Regions from separate parts of the Selenomonas sp. CM52 genome, predicted to be linked through region 1. Evidence: a T-box and tRNA genes for the amino acid it is inferred to sense, from the RefSeq annotation. Region 1 holds a T-box; the other regions hold tRNA genes.
What was found. The T-box of region 1 lies ahead of HMPREF1153_RS06545 (valine--tRNA ligase). A T-box ahead of a tRNA ligase gene usually reads a tRNA of that ligase, here a tRNA-Val.

Region 1 (12,015 bases):
CTTGACGGCGTCCGCCGTCTTGTGCGAAAGGCCGCCCAAGCTGCCGCGTGTCCCCATGCTGCGGATGAATACGCCTTCGTCCATCGCCAGACTCGCCATGCGGATGCGGTCGCCCAGGATGGCGCCGCCCGAAAACGGGCTGGTCGGGTCGATGGCGATGACGCCGACGGTCTTGCCCTGCTTGCGGTATTCGTTCGCGAGCTTGTCCGTCAGCGTGCTCTTGCCGGCGCCCGGAGGCCCCGTGATGCCGAGCACATAGGCGTGACCCGTATGCGGGTAGAGCGCCTTCATGATGTCGATGGCATTTTCCGCCTCGTTCTCGATCGCCGTGATGGCTCTCGAAAGCGCGAGGCGATTTCCTTGCAGGAGTTCCTTGGCTATGTCCATGGAATGCACCACCTATGCCATTGTTCCGGAAAATCTCGAAAAACACAGAATTGCCCGTTGTTTCCCGAAATTTCGCGCATGATACGGATAAAAGCAAGGCTGGCGGCAGACGAGCTGCTGCCAGCCCCATATCGAACTCTTACTTCTTCACATGCTCGTTGATGAAATCGACGATGTCGCCCGTCGGCGTGCCCGGCGTGAAGACGGCGGCAATGCCCGCTTCTTTGAGTGCGGGGATGTCCGTCTCAGGAATGACGCCGCCGCCAATGATCAGCGTGTCCTTCATTCCCTTGCTGCGCACAAGCTCGACAACCTTGGGGAAGAGATGCGGATGAGCGCCCGAGAGGATGCTCATCGCGATGACATCGACGTCTTCCTGCAGAGCTGCTTCCGTAATCTGCTCCGGAGTCTGGCGAAGACCTGTGTAAATGACCTCGAATCCTGCATCACGAAGAGCACGCGCGACGACTTTCGCGCCGCGATCATGGCCGTCCAAGCCCGGTTTTGCTACCAATACCCTGATTTTTGCCATTTGAAATTACCTCCAAGTTCAAGTAGAGAAAGGAATGCAGGGTGCGGCCGCCCGAAAAACGGACGGCTTCCCCAAAAGCCCTGCGGATTACAGGGACGTATGAGCCTCGTATTCGCCGAAGACGCTGCGCATGACGCCGCAGATTTCACCGAGCGTCGCATACGTCTTGACAGCCGTGAGGATGTGCGGCATGAGGTTTTCCTTCTCATCCTCGCACGCCTTCTTGAGGGCTTCGAGCGCGGACTTCACAGCTGCGTTGTCGCGCTTCGCCTTGACCTCGGCGAGCTTCTTCTTCTGCTTCTCGCCGACGGAGGCGTCGACCTTCAGGAGGTCCTTCGGCGGCTCCTCGTTTTCCTTCTGATACTTGTTGACGCCGACGATGATGCGAGCGCCGGACTCGACATCCATCTGCCAGGCGTAAGCACTGTCCTGGATTTCCTTCTGGATGTAGCCCTTCTCGATGGCAGCGACAGCGCCGCCCATCTCGTCGATCTTCTTGATGTACTCCATCGCTTCCTTCTCGATCCGGTTCGTCATGGCCTCTACATAGTAGGAGCCTGCCAGCGGATCGATGACGTCAGCGAGGCCGCTCTCATGCGCAACGATGTGCTGCGTGTGCAGAGCGATGGAGACGGACTCTTCCGTCGGAAGCGCGAGCGCTTCGTCGCGGGAGTTCGTATGGAGGGACTGCGTGCCGCCCATGACGGCTGCCGCCGTCTGCAGCGCGACGCGGACGATGTTGTTGTCCGGCTGCTGCGCCGTGAGCATGGAGCCTGCAGTCTGGGTATGGAAGCGGAGTTTCATGGACTTGTCCTTCTTCGCGCCGAAGCGGTCGCGCATGATCTTCGCCCAGATGCGACGGGATGCACGATACTTCGCGACTTCTTCGAGCACGTTGTTGTGCGCGTTCCAGAAGAAGGAGAGACGGCCCGCGAAATCGTCGACGTTGAGTCCCGCCTCGATGGCGGCATTGACGTAGGCGATGCCGTCGGAAATCGTGAACGCGATTTCCTGAGCAGCCGTGGAACCGGCTTCGCGGATATGGTAGCCCGAGATGGAAATCGTGTTCCACTTCGGTACGTTCTTCGAGCAGTAAGCGAAGATGTTGGTGATGAGGCGCATGGACGGACGCGGCGGGAAGATGTAGGTGCCGCGAGCCGCATACTCCTTGAGGATATCGTTCTGAATCGTGCCCGTGAGTTTGTCTGCGGGCACACCCTGCTTCTCAGCAACAGCGATGTACATCGCAAGAAGCACGGAAGCCGGGGCGTTGATCGTCATGGACGTCGAGACCTTGCCGAGATCAATCTGGTCGAAGAGGGTCTCCATGTCAGCGAGCGAATCGATCGCCACGCCGACCTTGCCGACCTCGCCTTCGGAAATCGAATCGTCGGAGTCGTAGCCGATCTGCGTCGGCAGATCGAAGGCGCACGAGAGGCCCGACGCGCCTGTCGCGATCAACATGCGGTAGCGCTTGTTGGACTCTTCGGCCGTGGAGAAGCCGGCGTACATACGCATCGTCCAGAAGCGGCCGCGATACATCGTAGGCTGCACGCCACGCGTGTAGGGGAACTGGCCCGGAACGCCGAGATCCTCGACGTAGTTCTCGCCCTCGACGTCGAGCGGCGTGTAGAGACCCTGCTCGGGAACGTGCGGGCGAAGCGGGAATTTCGCGGTGGTCTTTTTCAGGTCAGCCTCGTACTTTTCCAACTCGGCCTGGATTTTCTCATTGCTCATATTGTTTTCCTCCTGTCAGGGAATGCAAAAAGGGGCGCATCCGCTCGTCTCCTGCGTGTCTTTGCCGCGGAAGTCCGAGCGGTCTATAGCCGCTTCCTTTTCCCCATTGATTTCCGATCCGTTCAAAAAATGTTTTCTGCGCCTTATTTCATGGATTTCGTTTCGATGAACTTCTCATGGAAGGAAAGCGCTTCCTTGATGATGTGCGGCGTATGTGCATGCTTGGTGGCCTCTACGGCTCTGTTGTAGTAGTCAAGCAGCACCGGCTTGTAGTCGGGATGCACGCAGTTGTTGATGATCTCCAAGGCGCGTGCCCTCGGTGCAAGGCCGCGCAGATCCGCGATGCCCTGCTCCGTGATGATGACGTCAACGTCGTGCTCCGTGTGATCGATATGCGAGCACATCGGAACGACGGACGAGATCGCGCCGTTCTTCGCAATGGAAGGCGTGTAGAAGATCGTCAGGAAGGCGTTTCTCGCGAAGTCGCCCGAGCCGCCGATGCCGTTCATCATCTTCGTGCCTGTAACGTGTGTGGAGTTCACGTTGCCGTAGATGTCGACTTCAAGAGCCGTGTTCATGGCGATGACGCCGAGGCGATGGACAACTTCCGGGCTGTTGGAGATTTCCTGCGGACGCAGCAGCAGGTACTTCTTGTACTTCGCGACGTCCTTGTAGAAGCGCTCCATGCCCGCCGGCGAGGGTGAAAATGCCGTGCCCGAGGCGAAGTTCAGCTTGTTTGCGTCGATGAGGTCGAGCATGCCGTCCTGGATGACCTCGGTGTAGACCGTGAGGTCTTCGAGGTCGGAGTCAACGAAGCCCGCCATGACGGCGTTCGCGACGTTGCCGACGCCCGACTGCAGCGGCAAGAGGTTCTTCGGCATGCGGCCCGCCTTGATCTCCGCGTTGAGGAATTCGAGCGTGAACTGCGACATCTTCTTCGAGTTCTCGTCGATCGGCGCGAGGTCACGCGTGTGATCCTTGATGTCGCACGGCACGATGTACTTGATCTTGTCCGGCGTGCACGGGATGAACGGCGTGCCAACGCGGTCATCTGCCTTCACGATGGGAATCGGCAGACGATTCGGCGGGTCGAGCGGCACGTAGACGTCATGCATGCCCTCAAGCTCCAGCGGCTGCGTCGTGTTGACCTCGACGATGACGACATCGGCCTGCTGCACATAAGAGGCAGCGTTGCCGAGCGAAGTCGACGGAATGATGTTGCCCTCTTCTGTGATGGCGACGGCTTCGACGATGGCGATGTCGAGCTTGCCGAGGTAGCCGACGCGTGCGAGCTGTGCGGACTCACTCAGATGGAGGTCGAGATAGTCGACGGAGCCATTGTTGATCTCGCCCCTAAGAATGGCGTCCGTCTGGTACGGCAAGCGCCTCTTGATGCCGTGGACGGCGGCAAGCGTGTCGTCAAGCTCCGGGCCAGTCGAAGCGCCCGTCCAGATGTCAACGGTGAAGGGCTCCTTCTTCATGCGCTCGGCCAGGGCAAGCGGAATTGCCTTCGGATAAGCGGAAGCGGTGAAGCCGCTCATGCCGATGCTCATGCCCGGCTTAATGAAGGCCGCCACTTCCTCCGCGCTCACGATCTTCGCCTGCAGGTCTTTGTTGCGTACGCGATCCGAGATGTCAATCATTCAATACATCCTCCCTCACAAGGCCGTCCGGCCCGTGTAATCTAAGGAAACCGCCGCTTCTCCCGGGAAAGCAGGAAGAGCCGGGCTTCCAGTGATGAACTGCCGCCGCAGCCGAACTCACCCTCCTCTTCCGTTTCCGCATGATAGCTTCTCGCTATCGCGCGAAAATGGGATAACTGAGGCTTATCGTACTACTATGCGACAATTATATCCTAAGCTAAAGAATACCACTTCGACGCTTTAGCGTCAAGTCAATTTTCGGACTCTTCGCCGCTATTTTTAGGCGATTCGCCGCCCTCTTTCGCCCTCTGGCGAAGCTCTCGAAGCTTCTGCCGCTTCCTCGCCGCCAGTTCGTCCATGACGATGGCCTCGTCCTCCTCGTTGCCCGCGAACTCCGTGACGGCGGCGAGCGCCGCGAGAAGCCACAGGAGCATCGACGACGGGATGTTGAAGAGCACGTCGTCCGTGAGGCCGTTCAGCGCGATGGAGAAGAAGGCGAGGCTGATCCCCAGCATCAGCCCTTGGCGGAAGCCCTCGCTGTCGTGCACCTTCGAGAAGAATGCCAGCCCCATCGTGCCGAAGAAGAACCACAGGAAGGATACGGCGCCGACGACGCCGATCTCCGCCGCGTAGTTCAGATACATGTTGTGCGCGTGGACGATGAGCACGTCCGCGCCCTGCAGGTAGAAGTCGTATTCGGGGTAGACCATCCAGTAGGCACCCCAGCCGATGCCGAAGAACGGATGGTCGCCGATCATAGCGAGCGTGCTTTCCCACAGCGCAAGGCGCATTTCCGACGAGGTGTCGACGCGCGTGAAGACCGACGTCACGCGGTCGAGAAGCGCGGGGTCGAGGAGGAAGAGCGCGCCTGCGACGATGCCGACCGCAAGCAGCACGCGCCCGTCGCGGAACATACCGTAGAGGATGAAGATCAGGGCGACGACGAGGAACGCCATGCGTGCATACGTCATCGCGAGGCACGCTGCCAGGAGCACGAGCGCCGCACCGAGCGCGATGCGCCGTCGTTGATCGCGCATCTTCACGAAAAAGGCGAAGGCGAAGCACATGGCGACGTCGAGATAGCCCGCGAGAATGTTGGGGTTCTCCCACGTTGAGAAGACGCGCTTCTTGAGCTCGGGGAAGGCATCACCGTCGACCCACTTCATCGTGCTCGTGTCGATGCCGAAGGCGAACTGGTAGAAGCCGTAGAGCACGACGAGCACGCACGAGAGACCGAGCGCGTAGACGATCTTGCGGATGTCCTGCGACGCCTGGACGTTCTGCCCGATCAGAAGATACGTCAGAAGGTAGACGCCGACGAGGTTATAATAGTTGTAGAAGCTGAAGCCGCGGTCGGGCGAGACGAAGATGGAAACCGCGCCCAAAAGCGCGAAGAGCGCGGCAGGCACGTCGTAGGGCAGGCGGCGGAAGCGACGGCACTCCTTGTCGACGACGAGGCGCGCGAGCCAGAAGATGACGCCGAGGAGCAGAGCCGCCGTCGCCAGGGGCGGCGAGAGCGCAATGAGGAAGGCTTCGAGCAAGATGGCATAGTAGATGCCGCCCGCAAGATAATCCGACAGGCTGTCCTTAGCCGTCATGGTGCGCCCCCCTCTCCAAAAGCAGACGCCGCAAGTTCCCTATGAGATATAAGGAGCCTGCCGCGCAGAGGATGCGCCGTCCGTCTGCTCGGTCGAGCGCACGCGAGAGCGCCGCGTCCGCCGCCGGGACGACTTCGACCTCCTGCGTGATTTCCCGCGCGACGCGGGCAAGGTTCTCGGGGTCGCCCGCGCGCGCCGAATCCGGCAGCGTGATGACGACGCGATCGTCCGCGCGCACGAACGTCCGAAGCATCGCGCGGTAGTCCTTGTCCTCCAAGATGCCGAGGAGCAGCACGCGCTTCTCGTCCGCGAATGCCGCGTCAAGACTCTCCTTGAGAGCCGCCGCCCCCGCCGGGTTGTGCGCGCCGTCAACGACGATGCGCACGCCTTCGAGCGCGAAGCGCTCGAAGCGCCCCGGCCAGGCGACGGACTTCAAGGCGCGGGCGATTGTCTCGTGCGTGACGGCGCGATGCTTCTCGGCGAGGAGCATCGCCGTCCGAATGGCGAGCGCGGCGTTCTGCCGCTGGTATGCGCCGCCAAGCGCGAGCGCGTAGTGCGCTGCGCCGCCGTCCTTCGACGAGAAGTCGATTCCCTCAGCACCTGCGGCCGCGCGGAAATCTTCGCCATAGGCGAAGATTTCGCTTTCCTCCGCCGCGGCCTTTCGGCGCACGACATCGAGCGTCATGCCCTCCGCCGCCGTGACGACGGGCACGCCCGGCTTGATGATGCCCGCCTTGTGATGCGCGACACCTTCGAGCGTGCCGCCGCAGCGGTCGGCATGCTCCATGGCGACGTTCGTGATGACGGCGACCTCGGGCATGATGACGTTCGTCGAGTCGAGAAGCCCGCCCAGGCCGACCTCGATGACGGCATAGTCGACGTGCTTTTCGGCGAAATAATAGAACGCCGCCGCCGTCAGCACCTCGAACTCGGTCGGCTGCTCCAGCCCCTCGGCGAGCATCGCCTCCGCCGCCTCTTTTGCAGCCGAGATCGCCGCCGCGAAGTCTGCCTCGCTAGCCTGCTCGCCGTCGATGACGAAGCGCTCCGTGTAGGAAGTGAGATGCGGCGAGGTGTAGAGTCCCGTCCTAAAGCCCGATTCCGTCAAAATCGCCGCCGTCATGGCGCTGACTGAGCCCTTGCCATTCGTGCCTGTGACATGGACGGTTCTGTATCGCCTTTCGGGGTGGCCGAGCAGCTCCGTAAGCCGCTCGATGCGCGAAAGGCCGAGCTTCGAGCCGAAGACGTTGAGACTTTCGAGGTAAGAAAGACTTTCCTTGTAGTCCATTTCCCCACCTTCCTCAGAGTTTTGCCAGATAGGCGAGGCGCTCTTCGACGGCCTTCTTCTTCTCCCGCGCCGCTTCGAGCTTTTCGCGCTCTTTTTCCACGACGGCGGGCGGCGCCTTCTTGACGAAGCCCTCGTTCGCGAGCTTGCCGCCGAGGCGCTTCTCCTCGCCGACGAGGTTTGCCAATTCTTTTTCCAGACGCGCCTTTTCCTTCTCGACGTCGATGAGCCCCCTCAGAGGCAGGTAGACCTCAACACCCGAGACGATCGCCGCCATGGCATTCTCGGGCTTCGCCGCGCCGTCTTCCAAGACGGTCAGAGGCTCCGCCCACGAGAGCGCGGCGAAGTACGCGGCGTGCGCGGCGAATACGGGCGCGAGCGCCTTGTCCGCGAAGTGCAAAATGACCTCGCTCCTCTTGCCCGGCGCGGCCTCAACCTCGGCGCGCATGTTACGGATGCGCACGATCACTTCCATGATGCTCGCCATCTCGCGCTCCGCCGCCTCGTCGACGAGAGCCTTGTCCGCCTCGGGCCACGGCGCGATCATGACGCTCCTGCCCTCATGCGGCACGCGCTGCCAAATCTCCTCCGTGAGGAACGGCATGAAGGGGTGCAGCAGGCGAAGCGTGCGCTCCAAGACGTACGAGAGGACATACTGTGCCGTCTTCTTCGAGCGCTCGCCCGCCGCATCTTTGTCATAGAGCCGCGCTTTCGCCAACTCGATGTACCAGTCGCAGAACTCGCTCCAGATAAACTCGTAGATCATGCGCCCCGCTTCGCCCAGCTCGAACTTCTCCAGATTCTCCGTCACGCCCGCCGCCGTCTTCTGGCAGCGCGACAAGATCCAGCGGTCGGCGAGCGTATAGTCCTCCGCCGTCGGAGTGAAGCTCGCATCGAAGTCCTCCAAATTCATGAGCATGAAGCGCGAGGCATTCCACAGCTTGTTCGCGAAATTTCGCGCCGCTTCGACGCGCTCCCAGTAGAAGCGCATGTCGTTGCCCGGCGTGTTGCCCGTAATGAGCATGAAGCGCAGGGTGTCCGCGCCGTACTTGTCGATGACCTCGACGGGATCGATGCCATTGCCGAGCGACTTCGACATCTTGCGCCCCTCGCTGTCGCGCACGAGACCGTGGATGAATACGTGGCGGAAAGGGATGTCCTTGCCGAACTCCAAGCCCATCATGACCATGCGTGCGACCCAGAAGAAGATGATGTCATAGCCCGTCACGAGAACGCTCGTCGGGTAGAACTGCTTGAGTTCCGGCGTGGCATCAGGCCAGCCCATCGTCTCGAACGGCCAGAGTCCCGAGCTGAACCATGTATCGAGCACGTCCTCATCTTGGTGCAGATGGTGGCCGCCGCACTTCGGGCAGGTCTCGACGTCCTCGCGCGAGACGACCGTCTCCTTGCAGTCTTCGCAATACCACGCAGGGATGCGATGCCCCCACCAAAGCTGGCGCGAGATGCACCAGTCGCGGATGTTTTCGAGCCAGTTCACATAGATCTTCGTGAAGCGCTCGGGCACGAACTTGATGCGGCCGTCCTGCACCGCCTCGATCGCGGGCTTCGCGAGGCTCTCCATCTTCACGAACCACTGCTTGGAGACGAGCGGCTCGACCGTTGTATGGCAGCGCGAGCAGTGGCCGACGGCGTGCTCATGCTCCTCTGTGGAGACGAGAACGCCCGCCTCTTCGAGGTCTTTGACAAGCATCTTGCGGCACTCGTAGCGGTCGAGTCCCGCGTACTTGCCGAGACCTTCCGACATCGTGCCGTCATTTTCTATGACGCGCACCTGCGGCAGATCATGACGAAGCCCCATCTCGAAGTCGTTCGGATCGTGCGCAGGCGTGACCTTGACCGCACCCGTACCGAAGGCGGGATCGACGTACTCGTCGGCAAAGATGGGAATCGGACGGTTGACGATGGGCAGGATGACGTTCCTGCCGACGAGTTCCTTGTAGCGTGCATCATCGGGGTGCACGGCGATTCCCGTATCGCCGAACATCGTCTCCGGGCGCGTCGTCGCGATCTCGACATAGCCTTCGCCATCCTCGAAAGCATAGCGCAGATGCCAGAGATGACCCGCTTCCGTCTCGTGCTCGACTTCGATGTCCGAGAGTGCCGTATTGCATGACGGGCACCAATTCGTAATGCGCGTCCCCTGATAGATCAGCCCCTTCTCGTAAAGGCTCACGAAAACTTCGCGCACGGCGCGCGAGCAGCCCTCATCCATCGTGAAGCGCTCGCGCGCCCAGTCGCACGAAGAGCCGAGCGTTCGGAGCTGATACATGATGCGGCTGCCGTACTCCTCCTTCCACTGCCAGACGCGCTCCGTGAACTTCTCGCGCCCGAGTTCGTAGCGATTCGTCCCCTCTGCGCGAAGCGCCGCCTCCACCTTCGCCTGCGTCGCGATGCCCGCATGGTCGCAGCCCGGCATCCAAAGAGTATTATAGCCCTGCATGCGCCGCCAGCGGATCAAAATGTCCTGCAAGGTATTGTCGAGCGCATGCCCCATGTGCAGCTGCCCCGTCACATTAGGCGGCGGAATCACGATGGAAAACGGCTTCTTTCCCTCCTCGGGTTCGGCATGAAAGAGATCGTTCTTCTCCCAGAACTCGTACCATCTCTTCTCAAACGACTGCGGCTCATAAACCTTCGGGATATTATCCTTTGCCATGAAAAAACCTCCATACATGTCGCATTGACGCAAAAGTCCCCTGCAGGAAGCACGGACAGCCGCAAGACAAATCCCCGCAGCCCGCATAAACCTCCCGCAAACAAAAAATAAAGCTCTCCCGTCCGAAAGGACGGAAGAGCCTGCTTCCGTGGTACCACCTAACTTCCCGCAAGGCGAAACGCCCTGCAGCTCCAAGGCATAACGCCGCCGCCGCGCCCGCGCCTACGCACCGAACAGCAAAATATGCCATGCGGCTTCAGCCCGAAAGCTCCGAAGCGACCTTCCGCCGCCCGCCGCAGGGATTCTCACCAGCCATCCCCTCTCTGAAGCGGCGCTTGCAGCGTACTCCTCTTCCTCATCGCCTTTACCGACAAAAGGATACCATAAGAATGGCATTTTGGCAAGATGCGGCGACGCTCCCTTGCCGTTCACCCCTTCGCCGCTCGCTCCTTCTCGGCGAGCAGCGCCTCCAAATCCTCGCGCGTGAACGCGTACTTCTCGCCGCAGAAGTGACAGCAGACCTCCGCCTTGCCGTCGGCAACGAGGGACGCGAGATCCGCTGTACCTAGGCTCAGAAGCACGGACTCAACGCGCTCCTTCGAGCATGAGCAGCGAAAGGCGAGGTCAGTCTCGGCGAGGACTTGCATTTCGCCCAAGCCCTGCATGACGCGCTCGGCAATCTCGTGCGCTGTCATGCCCTGATGCACCATGTCGGAGACGGCGGGAAGCGCGGCAAGATTCTCCTCCAACTGGGAAAGCGATTCCTCCGACGCGCCCGGCAACGGCTGCACGAAGAAGCCACCAGCCGCCAGCACCGAAAGATCGGGCGCAACGAGCACGCCGAGCGCGACGGAAGACGGCGTCTGCTCCGAATCATACAGGTATCGCGTCAAGTCTTCGGCGATCTCGCCCGTGACGATCTCGGACGAGCCGGCGACAGGATCCTTGAGTCCCGTGAAGCGCGTGACCGTCAAGAGTCCCGTGCCGACACCCGCGCCGACGTCGAGCTTTCCCTTCGCGTTCAGCGGCAGATTTACGTGAGGATGCTCGACATAGCCGCGCACGAAGCCCTCGGGCACGGCATCCGCCACGATGGCGCCCAAGGGACCTGCGCCCGCGAACTTCACGGTCAGCGCCTCCTCGTTCTTGAGGTTCGCCGCGAGGAGCAGCGCCCCCGTCATCGTGCGGCCGAGAGCCGCCGCCGCGACGGGCAGGCAGTCGTGGCGGCGCACGGCTTCGCCGACGAGATGCGTCGTGCGCGCCGCATAAATGCGGAAGTCGCCCGCCATCGCCTTGACCAAGGTATCTTTCATCGGGAAAATTCCTCCTTCTTCAAGCAAGGCGGGTGGACACACAGCGTATCCACCCGCCTTATCTCTTATATTCATCATTCATCCCATGCGTAGAGCACAAGGATGTCGGGCGCATGGACGGCGTCGTAGAAAGCGATGATCTTGCGCCCCGCCGCCTTGCACCACGCATGGCGCAGCGCGCCGCCCTTGTCCGGTGACTTCTCTTCCGAGCTGAAGAAGTCCGCACGCTCCGCCTCCGTCAGCCCCAGCGATTCCAATGCGAGCGCCAGTACGCGCCGCAGAGCCAAAGAGCGCGGCGCAGGGGCCTTTTCGCTCTTCATGACGATGCTCGAAAGCGCCCCCGCCTCGTTGACGTTCAAAAAAAGCCTCCCCTTCTCCTCAATGCCGAGGAGTTCGGCCTCATAGACGCGGTAATTCTTGAGCTTCACGTCGTTCGACAGAAACGGCGCAGCAAGGCGCACGACGGAATCCTCGCGCTGAGCCGTATCGTTGTAACGCGCGACAAAGGCCGCCGCATCGAGATCCGAAACACGCACCGCATGGTTCGCCAGACAGACGCCTGCGCTCGTCACAAAAAATACGCCGGCAAGCGCAAGGCCGCGCAAAAAGTCATGCCACAAGGTCAAAAGACGCCTCCCCAAAGACTATCCAAGCCACTATTTCAATGTGCAAACTACACGCACAAACATCCACTTCGTGGACATTGTGCGCCGCCCTTAATGAAAGTTACCCAATCAGTCTGCGCCCTTCGGGCTTGACTTCTTGGACTTTCATAGTAAGCTCCATTATAGCACAACGGAGCGGGGATTCAAGGAAAATCGTGCCGCCACCTGCGCCCGCACGGAT
Region 2 (6,243 bases), on a different contig from region 1:
TCCTTTTGCTGTGCCAGCTTTTCTATGCAATATATACAAAAAAGCCGCGCAAGTGTCGGATGACGCCTGCGCGGCTTTCTGTATTTCGTTGACGATGTTTCCGTCCCCGTAAATCAAATAAACACGGGGAGAGAATCAGTGGCTGGCCTACCTCCCCCGTGTTTGGTGAAACACGGCAGAATAGGCGTGTAGATCTTGATTGTCTACTTGCCGCAAACATAGTATACCACATTGGCGACAGAATTGCACGAAATAAATCGAAAATCGGGAAAAAGAATCTTCTAATCTTCAAAAATGCGCTGTTTCAAGAACTGCTCCTGCCAAAGGAAAGCCCTGCCGGATGCGGTGCATTCGACAGGGCTTCGAGAACAAGGTCGATCTATTTGCGCATTTGCAGGGCTGCGGTGCGGTAGCGGTAGAGCAGTCCCAAGAGCATGAGGATGCCGAAGGTCGTGAAGGCGGACAAAACGGCAGAGTCCGTCAGTTGGTACGTCACAGCGAGAGGAATGGCGATGATGAGCGATACCGCCGTCAATTCCATGTCGTCGAGGAAGAGGATGGCAAGTAAGATAACGAGAACTGCGGCCAATATGCCCATTTTCTACATCTCCTTTCCGATAGAGAAGAATGGATGAATACAGCGCTTGCACGCTTCTTTTCTTCTTTATCGAAACTTTCAAGGAGAAAATTAAGGCTTTTCGCCCATTTTATTCTCAGAAGCGTCTTTTTTTGCTGCTTCCTTCTCTTTTTTCTCCTGTTCCTTCTTTTCGCGCTCCTTGACGATCTTGTCGTAGGCTGCGGCATCGACTTCTTGCATGTACTCGTCGGGAATGTCGCTTGCATTCGGCGCTTGCTTCCAGTATTCCTTGTAGGCGGCGAGTGCCGCTTCCTTCTCACCCATCTCGTTGTAAATTTCGCCGCGCATCTTGTAGATGTAGGGATTCTTTGCGTCGATCTCCTGCGATTTTTCGAGGTCAGCGAGGGCTTTTTCACGCTCGCCCATCATGCGATAGACGTCGGCGCGGTTGAGGAAGTTGTAGATGTTCGTCGCGTCAAGTTCTACGGCATGATTGGAGTCGGCGAGCGCGGCTTCGTAGTCGCCGGCGACGGCCTTGGCCCTGCCGCGGATTGCGTAGTTTTCGGCGACGTTGTCGGGATTTCTCGCGGCAAAGGCGCGCTCCATGAGGAAGAGCGCTTCCTTCGCCATGCCGTTGTCGCTGTAGCGGTCGGCGTTGTAGCGCAGCTGCTTGACGTAGTCGCCCTTGGCGTTGAGTGCATTCTCGCGAATCTTCTGCCACGCGTCCGTGCGCTTCTTTTCCTCGGCGGCGACCTTTTCACGCATTTCCTTGTCCTTGCTGCTCGCATAGGCATTGCGCACGAGTTCTTCGAGGCGCTCTTCCGCATGATTGCGCATGACGAATTTCTTGAGCTTTTCGTAGACGCGGCTGTCGTCGAGGTAGGAGATGCGTGCGCCGGGCGCGGCGGAAAAATGCCAGCCGTCGAAGGAAGCGTGGTCGTGGAACGCCTTGGCAATGCCGCCTGCGATGAGGTAGGCGTTCTCCGTCGTGTTGTTGTAGTCGGCATCCCAGTCGGCCGAGAGAAGCTTTTCACCGTCGATGAGGACGTCCGTGCCGTTTTCGACGGTCACATGCCCCATGCCGTAATTCGTCATCATGGCGGCGAGGCGCTCGACGCGCTCGTGCATGGCGGGATGGTCGTTGTAGTTCGGTGCATTGGGATTCTCGAAGGGATCTTGGTACTCGCTGATGTCCTGTGTCTCGTATGTCAGGTAGTAGGCCATGCGTGCCATGGCGGCCGCACCGCCGCCGGGGTTGAAGCCCGCCGTCGTCATGAGGTGGAAGCCTCCCTCGTCCGCCTCAAGCTCGCTCGGCAGTGTCACGTCCTTGGCGATGGCGTAGCCGACGACGGCATTGAGCTTCTGCCAGTCGAGGTTGTCCGCCGCCGAGCCGATGGCGATTCCCGCATACGATTCGGCGACGGCCTTGGCGTAGTTCTTCGCGCTGTGCTGGCGAAGGCCGTGCGTCATCTCGTGGCCGAGGACAGCGGCGAGCTCGTCTTCGTCGTGGTGCAGCGCACGCACGAGGCCGCGGTTCACCGTGATGTAGTCGGTCGGATAGCAGGCGGCATTGAAGGCGTCGCCTGCGGTCACGCGCCACAGGAAGGGCAGGGAGTTGATAGAGAGCGCGTATTCGCCGTGCTCTGTGATCTGGCCGAGCACGCGGTCGACGACCTCGCGGTCAAGCGCGTCCTTGTCCTCGCCGTTTTCCTCCATGTCCTGCTTGAGGCCGCTGATCTGATAGTCGACGTTGTTGCCGATGGCGAGCATTTCCTTGAGCGTGCCCTGGTAGGCGAGGAAGCCGCCGATGGCGGACATGCCGATCATCACGGGGTTGAGCGCCGCCGCCTCGGTGGTTGCCGCAAGGGGAAGGGGCAGCGCAAGCGGCGCGGCGGCCACGAGGCTGGTGAGGATGGCGGCGCAGAGCTTTTTCCCGATCTTCATGGTTGATTCCTCCTCAGAAAGTTGCTTCATTCAACATTTTCTTGACGAAGCGACGATTTTTCGCTGTCACAGACCATCTGAGATCTGCCGGATCGGCGCTGCATTTATCAGGGATTCCTTAACTTTCCTATATAACAAAGGAGCAGCCACCCGAAGATGACTGCTTGATAAGCGAATGGTGCTCGGTACTGGATTCGAACCAGTGACCCCCACAATGTCAATGTGATACTCTAACCAACTGAGCTAACCGAGCGTATGTTGTGCAGGCGTGTGCCTGCGAACAAAATGTATTATACAGAAAGCCGGAGGAAAATGCAAGCGTTTTTTTAGGGAAATTATTTCATGGGAAGATTGCAGACAAGTCCCCCTCACTTCACGTCGACTTGGCACATCTTCATCGCACGCAGTGCGTCCTCGTGGCTCTCAACCGTCACGCCCGCACAGCAGGAGGCGTCGACCGATATGCGCTTTTCGGGATAAAAGGCCTTGAGCAGCAGGGCGTTGGAAATGACGCATATATCGGTGCAAAGGCCGACAAGCTCGATCTCGTCATAGTCTGCGAGCACGGCGGGCAGTTCTGTCGAGCCGAAAGTGGGCTTCTCGATGACGGCAGCCGCCTCCTTGACGAACGGCTGCAGGGATGCGGCGATCTCCCAGCCTTTCGTGCCGCGAATGCAATGCGGCACGGGAAGCCGTTTTCCCTCCTGCGTCGCCAGATAGTCCTCGCCGTGCGTGTCCATCGTAAAGACGAGCGCCGTCCCCGCCGCACGCGCTGCCGCCAGCTTCGCCTCCATGCGCGGCAGCATCGCCTGCGCTTCCTTCGTCCCCAATGCGCCGTCGATAAAATCCTTCTGCATATCGACGACGACAATCGCTTTTTTCATGATGGTTTTGCCTCCTTCGGTTGATGGAGCATCTTTATGCACTGTCTCATCTTTATCATAACCACAAAACGCACCCTTTGCAAGTTGCTAGGAAAATTTATACGGCGGCTTGGCCTCAAAGCAAAAGAACCGTCTCATACATCGAATCCGATGCGTGAGGCGGTCCTTTTTTTCTCGCCGTGTGCTATAATAGGGAAAACAATCACGACAGGAGGCTTTTTCTTGCATTTCCAGCGAGTCTTTTCCCTCTGTATCCTCGTCTTTCTGCTTCTCACAGCGAAGGCGGGGGCGGCGGAAAATATACAGATCACAGCGGCCTCGGCAATTCTTATCGAGGCTTCGACGGGGCGCGTGCTCTACGAGAAAGCGGCGGATGTGCCGCGTTTTCCTGCGAGTACGACGAAGATGATGACATGCGTGCTCGCCATCGAGGAGGGGGATCTCTCGTCCATCCTCACCGTGAGCCGCACGGCGGCAGAAACGGAAGATACGGAGGTCGGCGCAGGCGATCGCTTCGTCCTCGCGGAGCTCGTCGCCGAGATGATGCTGCGCTCGGACAACGGCGCCGCTGTCGCCATTGCCGAAGACCTTGCAGGTTCTGTCGGCAGCTTCGCCGCACACATGAACGAGAAGGCGAAGGCCATCGGCGCGAAGGACACGCACTTCGTCAATCCGAACGGCCTGCCCAATCCGGCGCATGTCTCGACGGCGCACGACATCGCCCGCATTGCCGCCTACGGCATGAAGAATCCGAAGTTTCGCTCCTTCGTCGGCGCGAAGGAGCGTGAGATCACATGGGTCACGCCCGAGAAGAAACGCGCCTTGATGGCGAACACGAACCGCCTGCTCTCGACGTACGAGGGCGCGACGGGCATCAAGACGGGCTATACGAATGCGGCGGGAGGCTGCCTCGCGGCTTCGGCGCGGCGCGGCGGCGTCGAACTGATCGCCGTCGTCCTCGGCGCGGCGGACGAAGAGGCGCGCTTTACCGACGCGGCAAAGCTCTTGGACATGGGCTTTCGCCGCGTGAAGGCAGCGCCCGCCTATACGAAGACAGATCTCGCGCGGAGGGTCTGGGTCAAGGGCGGCAAGGAAGGCCGTCTCACCGTCTATCCGACGGAGGATTTGCGCCTGCCGCTCGTCGACGGCGAGGCCGAGGAAAACTATCGCCTGACCTACGACCTGCCGCGCGTCATCGCCGCCGGCGTCAAGGAGGGCGACCGCGTCGGCGATCTCGTCGTCTCCCACGGCGGCAAGGAGCTTACGCGCATCCCGCTGCACGCCGAAAAGAGCGTCGGCAGAGGGCTGAGCATCGAGGGACTTTGGGCGTATGTCCTCGGGCTGTTTGCGTAAGTTACAATATGGGCGTGGCTCTTGCCAAGGATTTCAAGATGCTCTTCTTCTCCTCGCGCGACAGCCCGGACAGGCGCTCCATGCCATCCTTCCACTTCTCGGCCAGAACACGCATCGTTTCGGGCATTTCCTCCTCCTTTAAAAGATTCACTATGCCGCGAAGCTCCTTGGCATCTTTCTCCCAGTTCTTGCCATCGACAAAGGTCAGACGATCCGCTGCGGCAGCAAGTCCCATGAAATATAAGGTGAGATTCTTTTTTTCCTTGAGCATAGATTGAATCGTTGCCCGAAAGGGCGCATCCTTATACTGCCCCTTCTGCGCCTCTATGGCGGCAATATCCCAGCAGATTATGCACCCCGGGTAAACTTCAGAGCGGATATGGTCGCCATCTCTCTCATTCAGGCGTTCTTCCACGCCCGCCTGCTTCCAAGCGGCAAACATTTCCTCGGCAGATTCGTCACCATCACGAAAAGCCAAACGCATCCATTTCGCATAATGCATCAAGCCGTAGATGTTCACGCTGCCTTCAAGCATCTTCTGCAAAAGCTCACTAAATGACACTTCCTCGCCAAGTCCGACAGACCGGGCAAGGAAATGTCTCGCTTCTTCATATTCGCCCCGCCAATATTCCAGTGCGGTACGGTACTGCGCATGGCGCCTCTTATCCCACTCTTGAGAAAATTGTTCAAAAGCGCGATCCGACACCTTGCCCCATTCCTTAGAATATACCGCGCCTTGCTGCAGCAAAAGGCTATATACTTGCACCTTGGACGACAATACTTTGCCAAGGCGATCGGACTGCCGATTCTCTCGCTTTTTCGCCAGTGGATGGATATAAGGAAGGATCGCCAATATTTTTGTCAGATCCGCTTCCAACTCCCCCAGTTTGCTCAAAGCTTCTTCGGAGGAATACGTATTTTTCAAGTGCTCGATCTCACGAAGCCGATAGTCCGTGCATATTCCGGCAGATTCCAACGGCAAGGGCATCTGACTGAGGATCTTGTTGCAAAGCTCGATCTCGCGCTGCGAGGCTGCTGTATCGCCTTGATGCGTATGACGCGTCAAATCGTAGAAATGCTTGTCGAAATAGAACATATCGGACGCGCAATCAATTTCCTGCAGGAACGGAAACAAGTCATGCTCCAAGCGCTCCGACAGGCGCTTCGCCTGCACAGATTGGCGCAACTCAATCAACGTGCCCATGGTCTGCATCAGAATGTCATACTGCAATTTACGACCTTTTTCACTCATTGCCTTCAGGTTTGCCGCCAGCAAATCGTGAAATTTCTTGCAATCCGCCTCACTGCGTCCTTCCTCATAAATGAGATACCACGAATAAATGGCGTCAGCAATGCGATTCTCAATGAAGAGCCGCCGCACTTGCTCCATCGCATCGTCCTCAATGACGAGGATGTTGTTTTTCTGTTCTCTGATGTATTCGCGCGCAACCGCATCGAGCTTTTGCCGCCCGCCGCGCACCGCCG
Region 3 (12,015 bases), on a different contig from region 1:
GTAGAGCACGCGGTTGACGCCCCTGACCTCGTTGACGATGCGGCTCGTGACCTTCTGCAGGACGTCCCAAGGGAGAGGCGCACTCTCGGCGGTCATGAAGTCGCTCGTGAGGACGGCTCTGAGCGCGATGGCATGGTCGTACGTCCTGCCGTCGCCCATGACGCCGACGCTTCTCATATTCGTGAGCGCGGCGAAGTATTGGCCGAGGGTCTTGTCGACGCCGGCCTTGGTGATCTCTTCGCGATAGATGGCATCGGCCTCCTGGACGATCTTGACCTTCTCCGCCGTGACCTCGCCGATGATGCGGATGCCGAGGCCGGGGCCAGGGAACGGCTGGCGATTGACGAGATGCTCGGGGATGCCAAGCTCGCGGCCAGCCTTTCGCACCTCATCCTTGAACAAGAGACGCAGAGGCTCGATGATTTCCTTGAAGTCGACGCAGTCGGGCAGTCCGCCAACGTTGTGATGGCTCTTGATGACGGCGGACTTACCGAGACCGCTCTCGATGACGTCGGGATAAATCGTCCCCTGCACGAGGAAATCGACCTTGCCGATCTTCTTCGCTTCGGCTTCAAAGACACGGATGAATTCCTCGCCGATGATCTTGCGCTTCTTCTCCGGTTCTGTCACTCCCTTGAGTTTTTCATAGAAACGCTCCTTGGCGTCGACGCGGATAAAGTTCAAGTCGTACGGACCTTCCGCGCCGAACACGGCCTCGACCTCGTCGCCCTCGTCCTTTCTGAGGAGGCCGTGATCGACGAAGACGCACGTCAGCTGCTTGCCGATCGCCTTCGAGAGCAAGACCGCCGCCACGGAGGAGTCGACGCCGCCCGAAAGCGCACAGAGCGCCTTGCCCGCGCCGATCTTCTCGCGCAGAGCGTCGACCGTCGTCTTGACGAAGGCCGACATCTGCCAATCGCCCTTGCACAGCGCGACGCGGCGCACAAAGTTTTCAAGAATCTTCGTGCCGTATTCCGTGTGCATGACCTCGGGATGGAACTGCACGGCATAGAGCTTTCGTGCCGCATCTTCCATCGCCGCGACGGGGCAGTTCGCGGTCTTTGCCGTCACGCGAAAGCCTTTGGGCGCTTCGGCGATGTAGTCGGTGTGGCTCATCCAACAGATGCTCTTTTGCGGTACATCAGCGAAGAGCACGGACGCCCCGTCCGCAATTTGAAGCTCCGTCCTGCCGTACTCGCTGACAGGCGCCGTCTCAACCTTGCCGCCGAGTTTGTGTGCCATGAGCTGCGAACCGTAGCATATACCGAGGATGGGGATACCGAGGGAGAAAATTTCCTCGCTGTACGTCGCGGAATCCTTCTTGTAGACGCTCTCAGGGCCGCCCGTAAAGATGATCGCCTTGGGCGCGAGCGCACGAAGCTTCTCCAGAGGGATCGTATGCGGATGCACCTCGCAGTAGACGCTGCACTCGCGCACGCGGCGTGCGATCAGCTGGTTGTACTGACCGCCAAAGTCCAGTACGACAATCAATTCATGGCTATCCTTCTGCAAGGCAAATCCTCCTTCAATCCTCTTCCTCTTCGGTGAAGTCAGCAACGGCGGCGCGGCAGACGGCAGTCGAGAAGCCGCGCCGATAAAGATGCTGCAGCATCTTCTGTGCATCGGCATTTTTCTTGAAATGCAGGGCAAGGCATCGCCCCGCCGCATCCCGCTCGCGCTCAAATGTATCGTCCGGCACGCAGTCAGCGATGAGCGCCGCGGAAAACCCCTTCTGCATGAGTTTCGCCGTAATCTGGCGCACACTCTGGCGGCTCTCTTCGTAAAGAAACGCAAACTGGTGGCGGCACGCCTCTTCGTCGTCGAGATAGCCGCGCTCCGTCAAGGTGGCGAGCGCCGCTTTGATTTCTTCCTCCTCATAGCCGCGCTGTGCGAGTTTTCGCGCGAGATGCGCCGTGCTGTGCTCGGCACGCGCGAGGAGGTCGACCGCCTTCATCAGCGCCGTCTTCTCAATCTTCGTCCGCTGCCGCTTCCGACTGTTTTCCTGCGGTTTCTCGCTCATTCTCGTCATCGGGGACACGCTCTACCTCCCCATCTTTTGCTGCCGTCGCCTGTTCCATGAGCTTGGCACGCACCTTCTCCTCGATCTCAGCGGCCAGCTCGGGCTTTTCTTTTAGAGCCTTCTTCGCATTTTCCTTGCCCTGGCCGAGGCGCGAACCGTCGTAGGAATACCACGAGCCGCTCTTTTCGATGATGTCAAAGTCTGTCGCGATGTCGAGCACCGTGCCGACGCGCGAGACGCCCTCGCCATACATGATGTCGAACTCTGCCGTCTTGAAAGGAGGCGCAACCTTGTTCTTGACGACCCGGACTTTCGTGCGGTTGCCGATCATCTCCTGCCCCTGCATGATCTTGTCCGTCTTGCGCACGTCGAGGCGCACGGTCGAATAAAACTTCAGGGCGCGGCCACCCGTCGTCGTCTCGGGGCTGCCGAACATGACACCGACCTTCTCACGAATCTGGTTGATGAAGACGGCGACCGTGCGCGACTTGCTGATGAATCCCGTGAGCTTTCGCATGGCGCGGCTCATGAGACGCGCGTGCATGCCGACGACCTGATCGCCCATATCGCCGTCGATTTCCGCCTTCGGCACGAGTGCCGCCACGGAGTCAACGACGATGATGTCGATCGCGCCGCTGCGCACGAGAGCGTCAACAATGTCAAGCGCCTGCTCGCCCGTATCGGGCTGCGAAATCAAAAGCTCGTCGATATTGACGCCGAGCTTCTTCGCATAGACGGGATCGAGCGCGTGCTCGGCGTCGATGAATGCCGCGATGCCGCCATTCTTCTGCGCCTCAGCGATCATGTGCAAGGTGACCGTCGTCTTGCCCGAGCTTTCAGGGCCATAAACCTCGACGATGCGCCCGCGCGGCAGGCCGCCGACGCCGAGCGCGACGTCGAGCGGCAGAATGCCCGTCGGAATCGTCTCCACGTTCATGTTTGCCGACGCCTCGCCAAGGCGCATGATCGATCCTTTGCCAAATTCTTTCTCTATATGCTTTAAGGCATTTGCCAAAGCTTCTTCTCTATCCATAAAAGTATGATCTCCTCCTTCGATTGACTCTTTCCCCTATTATATAGAACAGCGATTCTTTACGCAACGTCTTCAAAAAAGAAATCACTTGAAACGCAGTGATATGCGCTATTCCTCCCCCGCAAGCATCTTCTCCTGCGCGAGGAAGAAATTCTTCACGGCTTCCGCTGCGGGAAGCGTCATACCGTCGACGGCGGCAAGCTCCTCGACGCTCGCCGCCTTGATCTTCGCGATCGTGCCGAAATGATTCCAGAGCACCTTGCGCCGCTTGGGTCCGATGCCCGCGATATGGTCGAGCACGGAGACGAGATTGCGCTTGCCGCGCAGTTTGCGATGGTATGTGATGGCAAAGCGGTGCGCCTCGTCGCGAATGCGCTCGATGAGGTAGAGCGCCTGGCTGCGGCGCGGCAGGATCACGGGATCGGAACTGCCCTCGGTGAAGATGTACTCGAACTGCTTGGCAAGCCCGACGACGGGCACATCGAGATGCCCCGCGCCGCGGATGATTTCCAGCGCGGACGAAAGCTGTCCCTTGCCGCCGTCGATGATGATGAGGTCGGGCATTTCGTCTTCCGCGAGCTTGGTGTAGCGACGCTCCGTCACCTCGCGCATCGAGAGGAAATCGTCGGGCTTTCCCTCGGCGCTTCGTATCTTGAAGCGCCGATAGTCGGACTTCTTCGGCAAGCCGCCCTCGAAGACGACCATCGAGGCGACCGTCTCCGAGCCTTGATTGTGCGAGATGTCGAAGCACTCCATGCGCATCGGCTCTTCCTTGAGTCCGAGATAGCGTCCAAGCTCCCGGACCGCACCGAGCGTCTGATCGTTCGCCTGCTCAATGCGTGCCGCCTCGTCCGCGATGTACTTCTCCGCGTTGGAACGAGCCATTTCGACGACGTCGTGCTTCGTGCCGCGCTGCGGTACGGCGAGCGCCACCTTCGCTCCCTTGCGCTCGGCGAGCCACCCCTCCAAAAGTTCCGTCTCCTCGATGGGAAACGGCAGCAGGATCTCGCGCGGTACGAACGCTGCGCGATGGTAGTACTGCTTCAAGAATGCCGTAAGAAGCGCCTCGTCCGTCTCCTCCTCACTGCCCGAGAGCAGGAAGTGCTCGCGCCCGACCATCTTGCCCGCGCGTATGAGAAAGACCATGACGACCGCGCCCAGCCCCGATCGCGCCATGCCGATGGCATCCTGGTCGCCCGATCCCGTCACGATGTTCTGCTTCTCCGCCACCTTGCGCACGGCGGCGAGCTGATCGCGCAGACGCGCCGCCCGCTCGAAGTCGTAGTCCTCCGCCGCCTCCGTCATGCGGCGCGAAAGCTCCTTTTCCACCTGCTCCGTCCGACCTTCGAGGAACAGACAGACCTCGCGGATCATCGCGCCGTACTCCTCCTTGTCAACCGGCTCGCAGCACGGCGCAAGACAGCGCTTGATGTGATACTCCAAGCATGGACGTTCGACCTTCATGTTCTTGCATGTGCGCAGCGGGAAGAGTCTCTTCAGGAGCTTCACGCTCTCGTGCATCGCGCCCGCTGACGTATAGGGGCCGAAGTAGCGCGAGCCGTCCTTCGTGACGCGCCGCGTGACCACGACGCGCGGATACTCATCGGCCAGCGTGACCTTGAGGTACGGATAGCTCTTGTCATCCTTAAGGCTGATGTTGTAGCGCGGGCGGTGCTTCTTGATGAGGTTGCACTCCAAGATCAGCGCCTCGACCTCCGAATGTGTGAGGATCGTCTCGAAGTCGGCAATCTTCGCGACCATAGCTCGCACCTTCGGCGCTTGGTGCTTGCTGCTCTGAAAGTACTGCCGCACGCGGTTCTTGAGGACGACGGCCTTGCCGACGTAGATGATGCGCCCCTTCGCGTCCTTCATGATGTAGACGCCGGGCGAATCCGGCAGCAGCTTGAGCTTCTCTTCCACGATTTCCGTCACTTGCTTCCCCTCGCTTTCCGCATGCGCTCTCTGCTCTTGAAAGATTTCTATTCGCCGCACGGCAGGAAATTCCTGCCACGGCAGAAGTTCGTGGACAAAAGTGCGCCGCCCTTAATGAAAGTTACCCAATCAGTCTGCGCCCTTCGGGCTTGACTTCTTGGACTTTCATAGTACTATATAAATACAACATTAGTGGGGAGGCTTGAATCATGGGCTTGGAAATGCTGCTCTTCATCTGCATCATGGGCTTTTTTTCAGCGTTCATCGACGCTGTCGTCGGCGGCGGCGGGCTGATCTCTATCCCTGCGCTGATGATGACTGGGCTGCCGCTCCTAGAGGTGCTCGGCACCAACAAGGCGGCTGCCGTCATGGGCGCGTGCACGAGCTTCATCTCCTTCATCAAGAGCGGCAAGGTCAATATGAAGCTCATCCGCCTGCTCTTTCCCATCACGCTCCTCGGCTCCGCCGTCGGCGTGCTCGTCGTGCGGCAGGTGCCGCCCGACTTCCTGCGCCCTCTCGTCGTCGTCATGCTCGCACTCGTGCTCCTCTACAGCATATTCCGCCGCGACTGGGGACGCGAGAACAAGTACCGTGGCATGACGCGCCGCGTTCTCCTGCTCTCCGCCGTCGTCGCCTTCACCTTCGGCTTCTACGACGGCTTCTTCGGACCGGGTACAGGCTCCTTCATGCTCTTCGCCTTCCTGCTCGTGGGCTTCGACTTTCTCGGCGCGGCGGCAAACGCGCGCGCACTGAATTTTGCGAGCAACCTCGCCGCCGTCGTGCTCTTCGCCTACTTCGGTCTCGTCGATTTCACCTACGCCATCCCCATGGGCATATCCATGATCGTCGGCGCCTGGTGCGGCGCGCGCCTCGCCATCAAGAAGGGAAGTTCCTATGTACGGCCGCTCTTCATCGCCGTGACGACCGTGCTCATCGGCAAGCAGCTCTTCGACCTTTTTGGCAAATAACGGAGGATTCCCATGATACACGCAATCATCGACATCGGCTCCAACACCGTGCGCATGGCGGTCTACCAAATCAAGGACAGCGCCGTGGAGCAAATCATGAAGAAAAAGGACACGACGGTGGGACTCGCCTCATTTATGCACGACAACGTGCTCGAAGAGCGCGGCATCAAGCGGCTCGTCTACGCGCTCGAAGATTTCCAAAAGTTCCTTGCGGCGCTGCACATCGAGAACGTCTCAATTTTCACAACGGGCGCTCTGAGGAACGCCGCGAACAGCCGCGAGGCAATCGCGGAAATCAAAACACGCACAGGACTGGATATTTATGTAATACGCGGCGAAGAAGAAGCGGAGCTTGACTTCATCGGCGCGACGCACGACCTTGCCGCTGAAGAAGGACTGCTCTTCGACATCGGCGGCGCAAGCACGGAGATGGTTCACTACAAGGCGCAAAAAATCGTGCGCAAGACGAGCCTTCCCGTCGGCTCTCTCTACCTGCACACGAAATTCACGAAAGAGCTCCTGCCGTCTCGCGAGGAAGTCGCGAGGATGCGCACGGACGCCGCACGCATCCTCGATTCCGCCGCAGATTTCACAGGACTCCAGGGGCTTCCCGCCTGCGGCATCGGCGGCACTTTCAAGGGCGCAGCGGCGCTCTCTGCCGCTCTCTTTTCCGCCTCGGACGGCCGGACGATCACACGCGCGGCAATCGATGCGCTGCTCGCGCGCTTCCTGCGCGATCGCCATCTCACAGAAGATGACGCCATGCATCTCATGCGCACCGTTCCCGACCGCATGCACACGCTCCTGCCCGGTCTCGTCATCGCCGGCCTTCTCACCGAACGCTTCGCACTTTCTTCCATCGCCTACAGCGACTCGGGCGTGCGCGAAGGCTACATCTACGACCGCATTTTGAAGGAATCAAGCAGGAGAACGATATGAATCGAAGGAGAGACATGACCGATGGCAAAAACAGGCAAGGCGGCAGAAGACACGGAAAGCATCCTAGAACGCCTGAGACGCGAGAGCTTTTCGAGTGAAGCGGCGCTCGAAGAAATGCTGCTCCCTTCGAAAAAAGCGAAAGAATCACCGACAGACGACAGCGATGGCTCTGAGGATATAGACGAGCTGGACGAGCTGGACAGGCTGGACAGACTAGGCGGGCGAACCGACACGAACAGCCTTGACACGACAGAGATATCGGCAGAAAGACAGACACAGGCAGAAAAAGACGGCATCGAGGAAAGAACACCGCCGAACGGCGAAGCGCGGCCGCGCCAAAGTGCCGCCGAACTCTTGCAGGAATTGCTCGCAGACGAGGAAAAGCGCAGCGAGATGGCAGCCGAATTGGAAGAAGAGGTGAAGCCGCCGCCGCGCGGCGGCTTCCTGCAGGGGCTTTTCGAAAAATGGCTCTCGCCCGAAGGCCGCATGGGGCAAAAGCTCTTCGTCCTGCACCTCATCGGCAGTCTGCTCGCGGCGGCAGGCCTCGCCGCGCTCGTCACGGGTGTGACGGCTGCCGTCCTCTCATGGCTCGGCGCAGGCCGCCCCATGCCGTCGGAAAACATCTCGCTCGCGGCCGCTTTCGCCGCCATCCTCCTCATCAGCGTGCCTCTCGCACTTCTGCTGATCGTATTCTTGCGCGCGGCCATGCGGCGCTGGCATGACCTCGGCTACGGCGATACAGCATGGCTCATCGCCGTCATCTGCCCGCTCATTATCCTCGCGCTCGCCGAAGAGGGTCGTATACTGCTCCTCTTCCTCGATCTGCCGCCGCTTTTGGGCGTCGCTCCCGATCATCTGCTGCTCAAGAGCGTCCTGCCCTATGGGGGCGCGGCACTCGCCTTGCTCATCCTCCTGCACGTCTATCTGATCTTTGCCGAAGGAGAGTTTTCGAGCAATGCTTCCGGCTCACCCGAGAGCGCCGCTGATTTGCACCCCCATATCGCGGAGCGCCCCAAGGAGGACTATCCGTTCTTCCTGCGCATGATCCAACTCAAGGGGCGCATGAACCGCAAGCGCTTCTTACTGCGCCTGCTCTTCCTCCTCTTCTTCGTCTCGCTGCTCGTCTTCGTCGTGCTGGAAACGGCGGAGCGCCTGCCGCAGCCTCTCGGCAATCTCGTCGCTCTCTACGGCACATCGGTCTCCTGCGCCCTCGCTGCCATCCTGCCCATCGGCATCGTCACACAGCGTCTGCACGACATCGGCAGAAGCGGCTGGCTCGCGGGCGTGCCGCTCGCGCTCACGCTCGCCTTCATCGGCTGCCTCGCGTTCTTCGGCGGCGACCCTCGCATCCTCGCACGCGAACCGTTCGGTCTCGAAATCATCGCCGCCGCCTTCGCCCTCGAAATCTACGAAGTCTTCCTGCTCGCCGCCCTCGTCTTCGTCAAAGGCTCCGTGACCGTCAACGATTATGGCGAATCGACGCTGGAGCGGCAGTAGGCAAAAAGAGAAGCACAAACCTTCATAAAAAGGCTTGTGCTTCTCTTTTTGCCAACATGTCGCAGATCTCATTATACTTGTGCCCCGCATGACCCTTGACCCAGCGGAAGATGATGCTTCGCCCGGCAATCAGGCCATCGAGTTCCTGCCAAAGCTCCTGATTGAGGACGAGAGTCCCGTCCGCTTTCTTCCAGCCGCGCCGTTTCCAACTGAAGATCCACTTCGTGATGCCGTTCTTCAGATACTGGCTGTCCGTCGACAGCACGATCGGCTCTCGCTTGGGCAGATGACGCAGCGCCTCGATCGCCGCCGTCATCTCCATGCGGTTGTTCGTCGTCGAAGGATTGCCGCCCGAAAGCGTCTCCATCTTCTCGCCCGGGCGCACGATACAGACCGCCCAGCCGCCCGGCCCGTTCGGATTCCGAAGGCACGAGCCGTCCGTATAGACATGGCAGAGGCTGTCATCGTCTGCCGCTTCATTCGCTGCGCCGCCCCTTGCGGCGCTTTTTTTGAGCACGGGCGCACGGCGCGTCGGCGCGGCTTCCTCTTCCTCGAAGAGCGCCGACAAAGGCTGCGCCGCCGTAAGCCAGGCGCGGGCTTCCTCCTCCGTCGGAAAGCTCTTATAGCGTGCGCCGCGAAAGCCTTCTACCTGCGCGCGGCAGTCCTCCCATGTAAGAAAGATTCCCGTCGCACGTCCCGCACGCACGGCATAAAATTTTTGAGTCATTTTCTTATTCACACCCAAACCTTTTTTACTATGAAAGTCCAAGAAGTCAAGCCCGAAGGGCGCAGACTGATTGGGTAACTTTCATTAAGGGCGGCGCACAATGTCCACAAGGTGGACGTTTGTGCGTGTAGTTTACACTTCTTCCGGAAAGCCGTCCCATCAAGACTTCGCAGTCTCCTGTTCTCTATAGGACATCGCCAAAGCCGCCAGTTCCGGCCTCCTCCTCTGCAACTCCGGCACATCCATGTGCAGGGAATACATCGTGAAGAACGCCTCCAATTCCCTCTCCATATTCTGCTGCAGCAACTGCAAGAACGACGTAAGACGCCCGCCCACGGAATACTCTTCCAAAGCAGCGAAATACGCGCCTCGGTTCTTCAACTTGATGGAAGTCGGTGGAAAACCCTGCGCCAGCAAATGATAATTCATAAGAAGGCGCGCCGTCCGCCCATTTCCATCTTGAAACGGATGAATCCTGACAAACTCCGCATGAAGCCATGCCGCCTTTTCGAGCGGATCGGCAAAATCGTCATGCTCCATGCGATAGGCGAAATCCTTCATCGCCTCCCACACCTTGCGCGGATTCGGCGGCACATGACGCGCACCGCGGATATACACGGGAATATTGCGATAAATGCCGCCGATGCCCCGCGCGGGAACGACTCTTTCATGAATGTCCTTGATGATGCCTTCCGTCAGAGGAACGTGCCGCTTCACGCAATCCTTAACAAACTGCCACGCTTCTGCGTGGCCGCGCACTTCATCCAATTCGCGCAGTGTCGTTTCCGTCGGAACGATCTTGTCGGCAAGAATCATCTTCGTTTCAATCAAGGTCAAGGTGTTTCCCTCGATGGAGGTCGAATCGTGCGTAAATTCCACGAGAAAATTTTCTTCCCAATCCTCCTTCTCAAAGTCGCTGAGTTTGGGAAAGACCTCGCAAAAAAGCTCGACCTTCTTCTCCAAACTTCCCATCACGCCTCACCTCCGTCTCTTGCATCTCACAACTCCAGACATATCTCCCACATTGGTTTTCATTTAGGCAAAAACAACCAATTCATTGCTTCTCCACAAATTTCCCCCACTCCCTGTGGATAACCAGTGAATGATTGAGCGTATTTCAAGGTTTATCCACAGAGTCACCTTTTTTATCCACAAAAAAATGTGCATAACGGCGATTTTTTTACTTTTCAGGGCTAGTCAAAGGACAAAAAATCGTGTATAATACATCTTATGTTCAACCCAATACTGCTCATGTAACTCAGTTGGTTAGAGTGTCACCCTCACATGGTGGAAGTCGGGGGTTCGAGTCCCTCCATGAGCACCAGAATCTTCGCCGCTGCGCCTCGCGCAGCGGCTTTTCTTTTATATCCGACAGGCTTTGCTATCCTTGCGCCGCCCGATAGAGCAGAAGCGCCTGCCGCACGGTCTGCCTGAGATTGCGGCACGCCGTTTCTTCCTCCATCGCTTCTGCGACCGTCATCGGCAGGTGGAGAATCGGGAAGTAGGCGTCAATGCCTTCTTCGTTCACCGCCTCGGCATCGGGCAGGGCGCAGCCGCACAGCGCAATCGCCTTGAGTTTCGGACTCTTCATCTTGGCGAGCTTGGCGACGCCGACCGGCGCTTTTCCCATCGCGGTCTGCCGATCCATGCGCCCCTCTCCCGTCAGGAGGATGTCTGCGTCCGCAAGCGCCTTCTCTATGCCCAGAGCGTCGAGCACGAGCGTGATGCCGGGCTTCAACTCCGCCTTGAGAAACGAGTGAAAAGCAAAGCCGAGCCCGCCCGCCGCTCCCGCGCCGGGCACCTGTGCACCCTCGATGCCAAGTTCCCTTTCCGCCAATCCGGCGAAAGCCCGGATCGCCGCATCCATTTCCTCGACGATCTCAGGCGTCGCCCCCTTCTGCGGACCGTAGACATGCGAGCAGCCCAAGGGGCCATAGAGCGGATTCGTCACGTCGCAGGCGACGTGGATGCGGCACTCCTTGAGCGCAGGATGAAGCCCCGCAAGATCAATGCGCCGCACGGCGGCAACATCGCCGCCCGTCCTTCCCACAACCTTTCCCGCCGCATCGAAAAAGCGTGCGCCGAGCGCCGTGAGCATGCCGAGTCCGCAGTCGTTCGTCGCACTGCCGCCGATGCCGATGATGAAGTCACGGCAGCCGCGATCGATGGCGGCGAGCATGAGTTCGCCGAGTCCGTACGTCGTCGTGCGACGCGGATCGCGCTCGCCTTCGGGCACGAGCGGCAATCCTGCCGCATCTGCCATTTCGATGACCGCCGTATGCAACTCGGGCAGGAAGCCGAAGCGGCTCTCGACGGGCTTTTCCAAAGGACCCGTGACAGCGAGGCGCACGACCTCGCCTGAAAGTCCCTCGACAAGCGCATCGACCGTGCCCTCGCCGCCATCCGCCAGTGGAAAGACCTCCACCTCAGCTTCGGGGAACACCTCGCGTGCCGCCTGCGCCGCCGTCTCGCCCGCCGTAAGAGAGGAAAGACTTCCCTTGAAAGAATCAATCGCTACGATGATTTTCATGATTTCCCGTCCCATTTCACTTGATGCCCTTCGACTTGCCCCAGTCGCTGATCTTCTTATAGAGCGGCACGGGCACATGATAGCGTTCGCCGAGAGCGACGATGCGGTTCACGAGTCCGTCGAACTCGGAAAGTCCTCCCTTTTCCACATCGCGCTGCATACTCGTCTTGAGTCCTGGCTCGAACGCATCGATGAAGGCAATGCCCGTTGCCACGAGATCCTTCTCGAAGACAATCCCCATCGCCTTGCCGAGCGCCTCGACCTCACGGATCAGGCCGAGATACGTGTCGCGCACCGCGCCTTCCTTCTGAAACGCCTCGCTCGTCGCATCGTGATAAAGCCCTGCCGCGCCCATCGGCGAGACAAAGC

Region 2: it has a tRNA-Val gene. The T-box ahead of HMPREF1153_RS06545 (valine--tRNA ligase) is inferred to sense a tRNA for this amino acid. The anticodon was not compared.
Region 3: it has a tRNA-Val gene. The T-box ahead of HMPREF1153_RS06545 (valine--tRNA ligase) is inferred to sense a tRNA for this amino acid. The anticodon was not compared.

What each region holds. Positions count from the first base shown of each region.
Region 1 covers NZ_ALNM01000027.1:36,129-48,143, reverse strand. Annotated here, with positions in the region: gene meaB (methylmalonyl Co-A mutase-associated GTPase MeaB) at 1-387, opposite strand, end outside; gene HMPREF1153_RS06570 (cobalamin B12-binding domain-containing protein) at 527-919, opposite strand; gene HMPREF1153_RS06565 (acyl-CoA mutase large subunit family protein) at 1,007-2,656, opposite strand; gene HMPREF1153_RS06560 (acetyl-CoA hydrolase/transferase family protein) at 2,800-4,299, opposite strand; gene HMPREF1153_RS06555 (O-antigen ligase family protein) at 4,551-5,897, opposite strand; gene HMPREF1153_RS06550 (bifunctional folylpolyglutamate synthase/dihydrofolate synthase) at 5,887-7,182, opposite strand; gene HMPREF1153_RS06545 (valine--tRNA ligase) at 7,196-9,856, opposite strand; T-box leader at 9,980-10,224, opposite strand; gene hslO (Hsp33 family molecular chaperone HslO) at 10,285-11,169, opposite strand; gene HMPREF1153_RS06530 (hypothetical protein) at 11,244-11,795, opposite strand.
Region 2 covers NZ_ALNM01000020.1:119,377-125,619, forward strand. Annotated here, with positions in the region: gene HMPREF1153_RS04965 (hypothetical protein) at 380-598, opposite strand; gene HMPREF1153_RS04970 (M48 family metalloprotease) at 689-2,521, opposite strand; tRNA gene HMPREF1153_RS04975 (tRNA-Val) at 2,698-2,774, opposite strand; gene HMPREF1153_RS04980 (cysteine hydrolase family protein) at 2,890-3,405, opposite strand; gene HMPREF1153_RS04985 (D-alanyl-D-alanine carboxypeptidase family protein) at 3,628-4,758, shown strand; gene HMPREF1153_RS04990 (hypothetical protein) at 4,760-6,243, opposite strand, start outside.
Region 3 covers NZ_ALNM01000003.1:102,200-114,214, forward strand. Annotated here, with positions in the region: gene guaA (glutamine-hydrolyzing GMP synthase) at 1-1,512, opposite strand, end outside; gene HMPREF1153_RS00680 (regulatory protein RecX) at 1,526-2,020, opposite strand; gene recA (recombinase RecA) at 1,968-3,053, opposite strand; gene uvrC (excinuclease ABC subunit UvrC) at 3,162-4,985, opposite strand; gene HMPREF1153_RS00695 (TSUP family transporter) at 5,195-5,953, shown strand; gene HMPREF1153_RS00700 (Ppx/GppA phosphatase family protein) at 5,966-6,892, shown strand; gene HMPREF1153_RS00705 (DUF805 domain-containing protein) at 6,914-8,389, shown strand; gene rnhA (ribonuclease HI) at 8,412-9,116, opposite strand; gene HMPREF1153_RS00715 (Fic family protein) at 9,276-10,088, opposite strand; tRNA gene HMPREF1153_RS00720 (tRNA-Val) at 10,364-10,440, shown strand; gene HMPREF1153_RS00725 (glycerate kinase family protein) at 10,498-11,646, opposite strand; gene HMPREF1153_RS00730 (ketopantoate reductase family protein) at 11,663-12,015, opposite strand, start outside.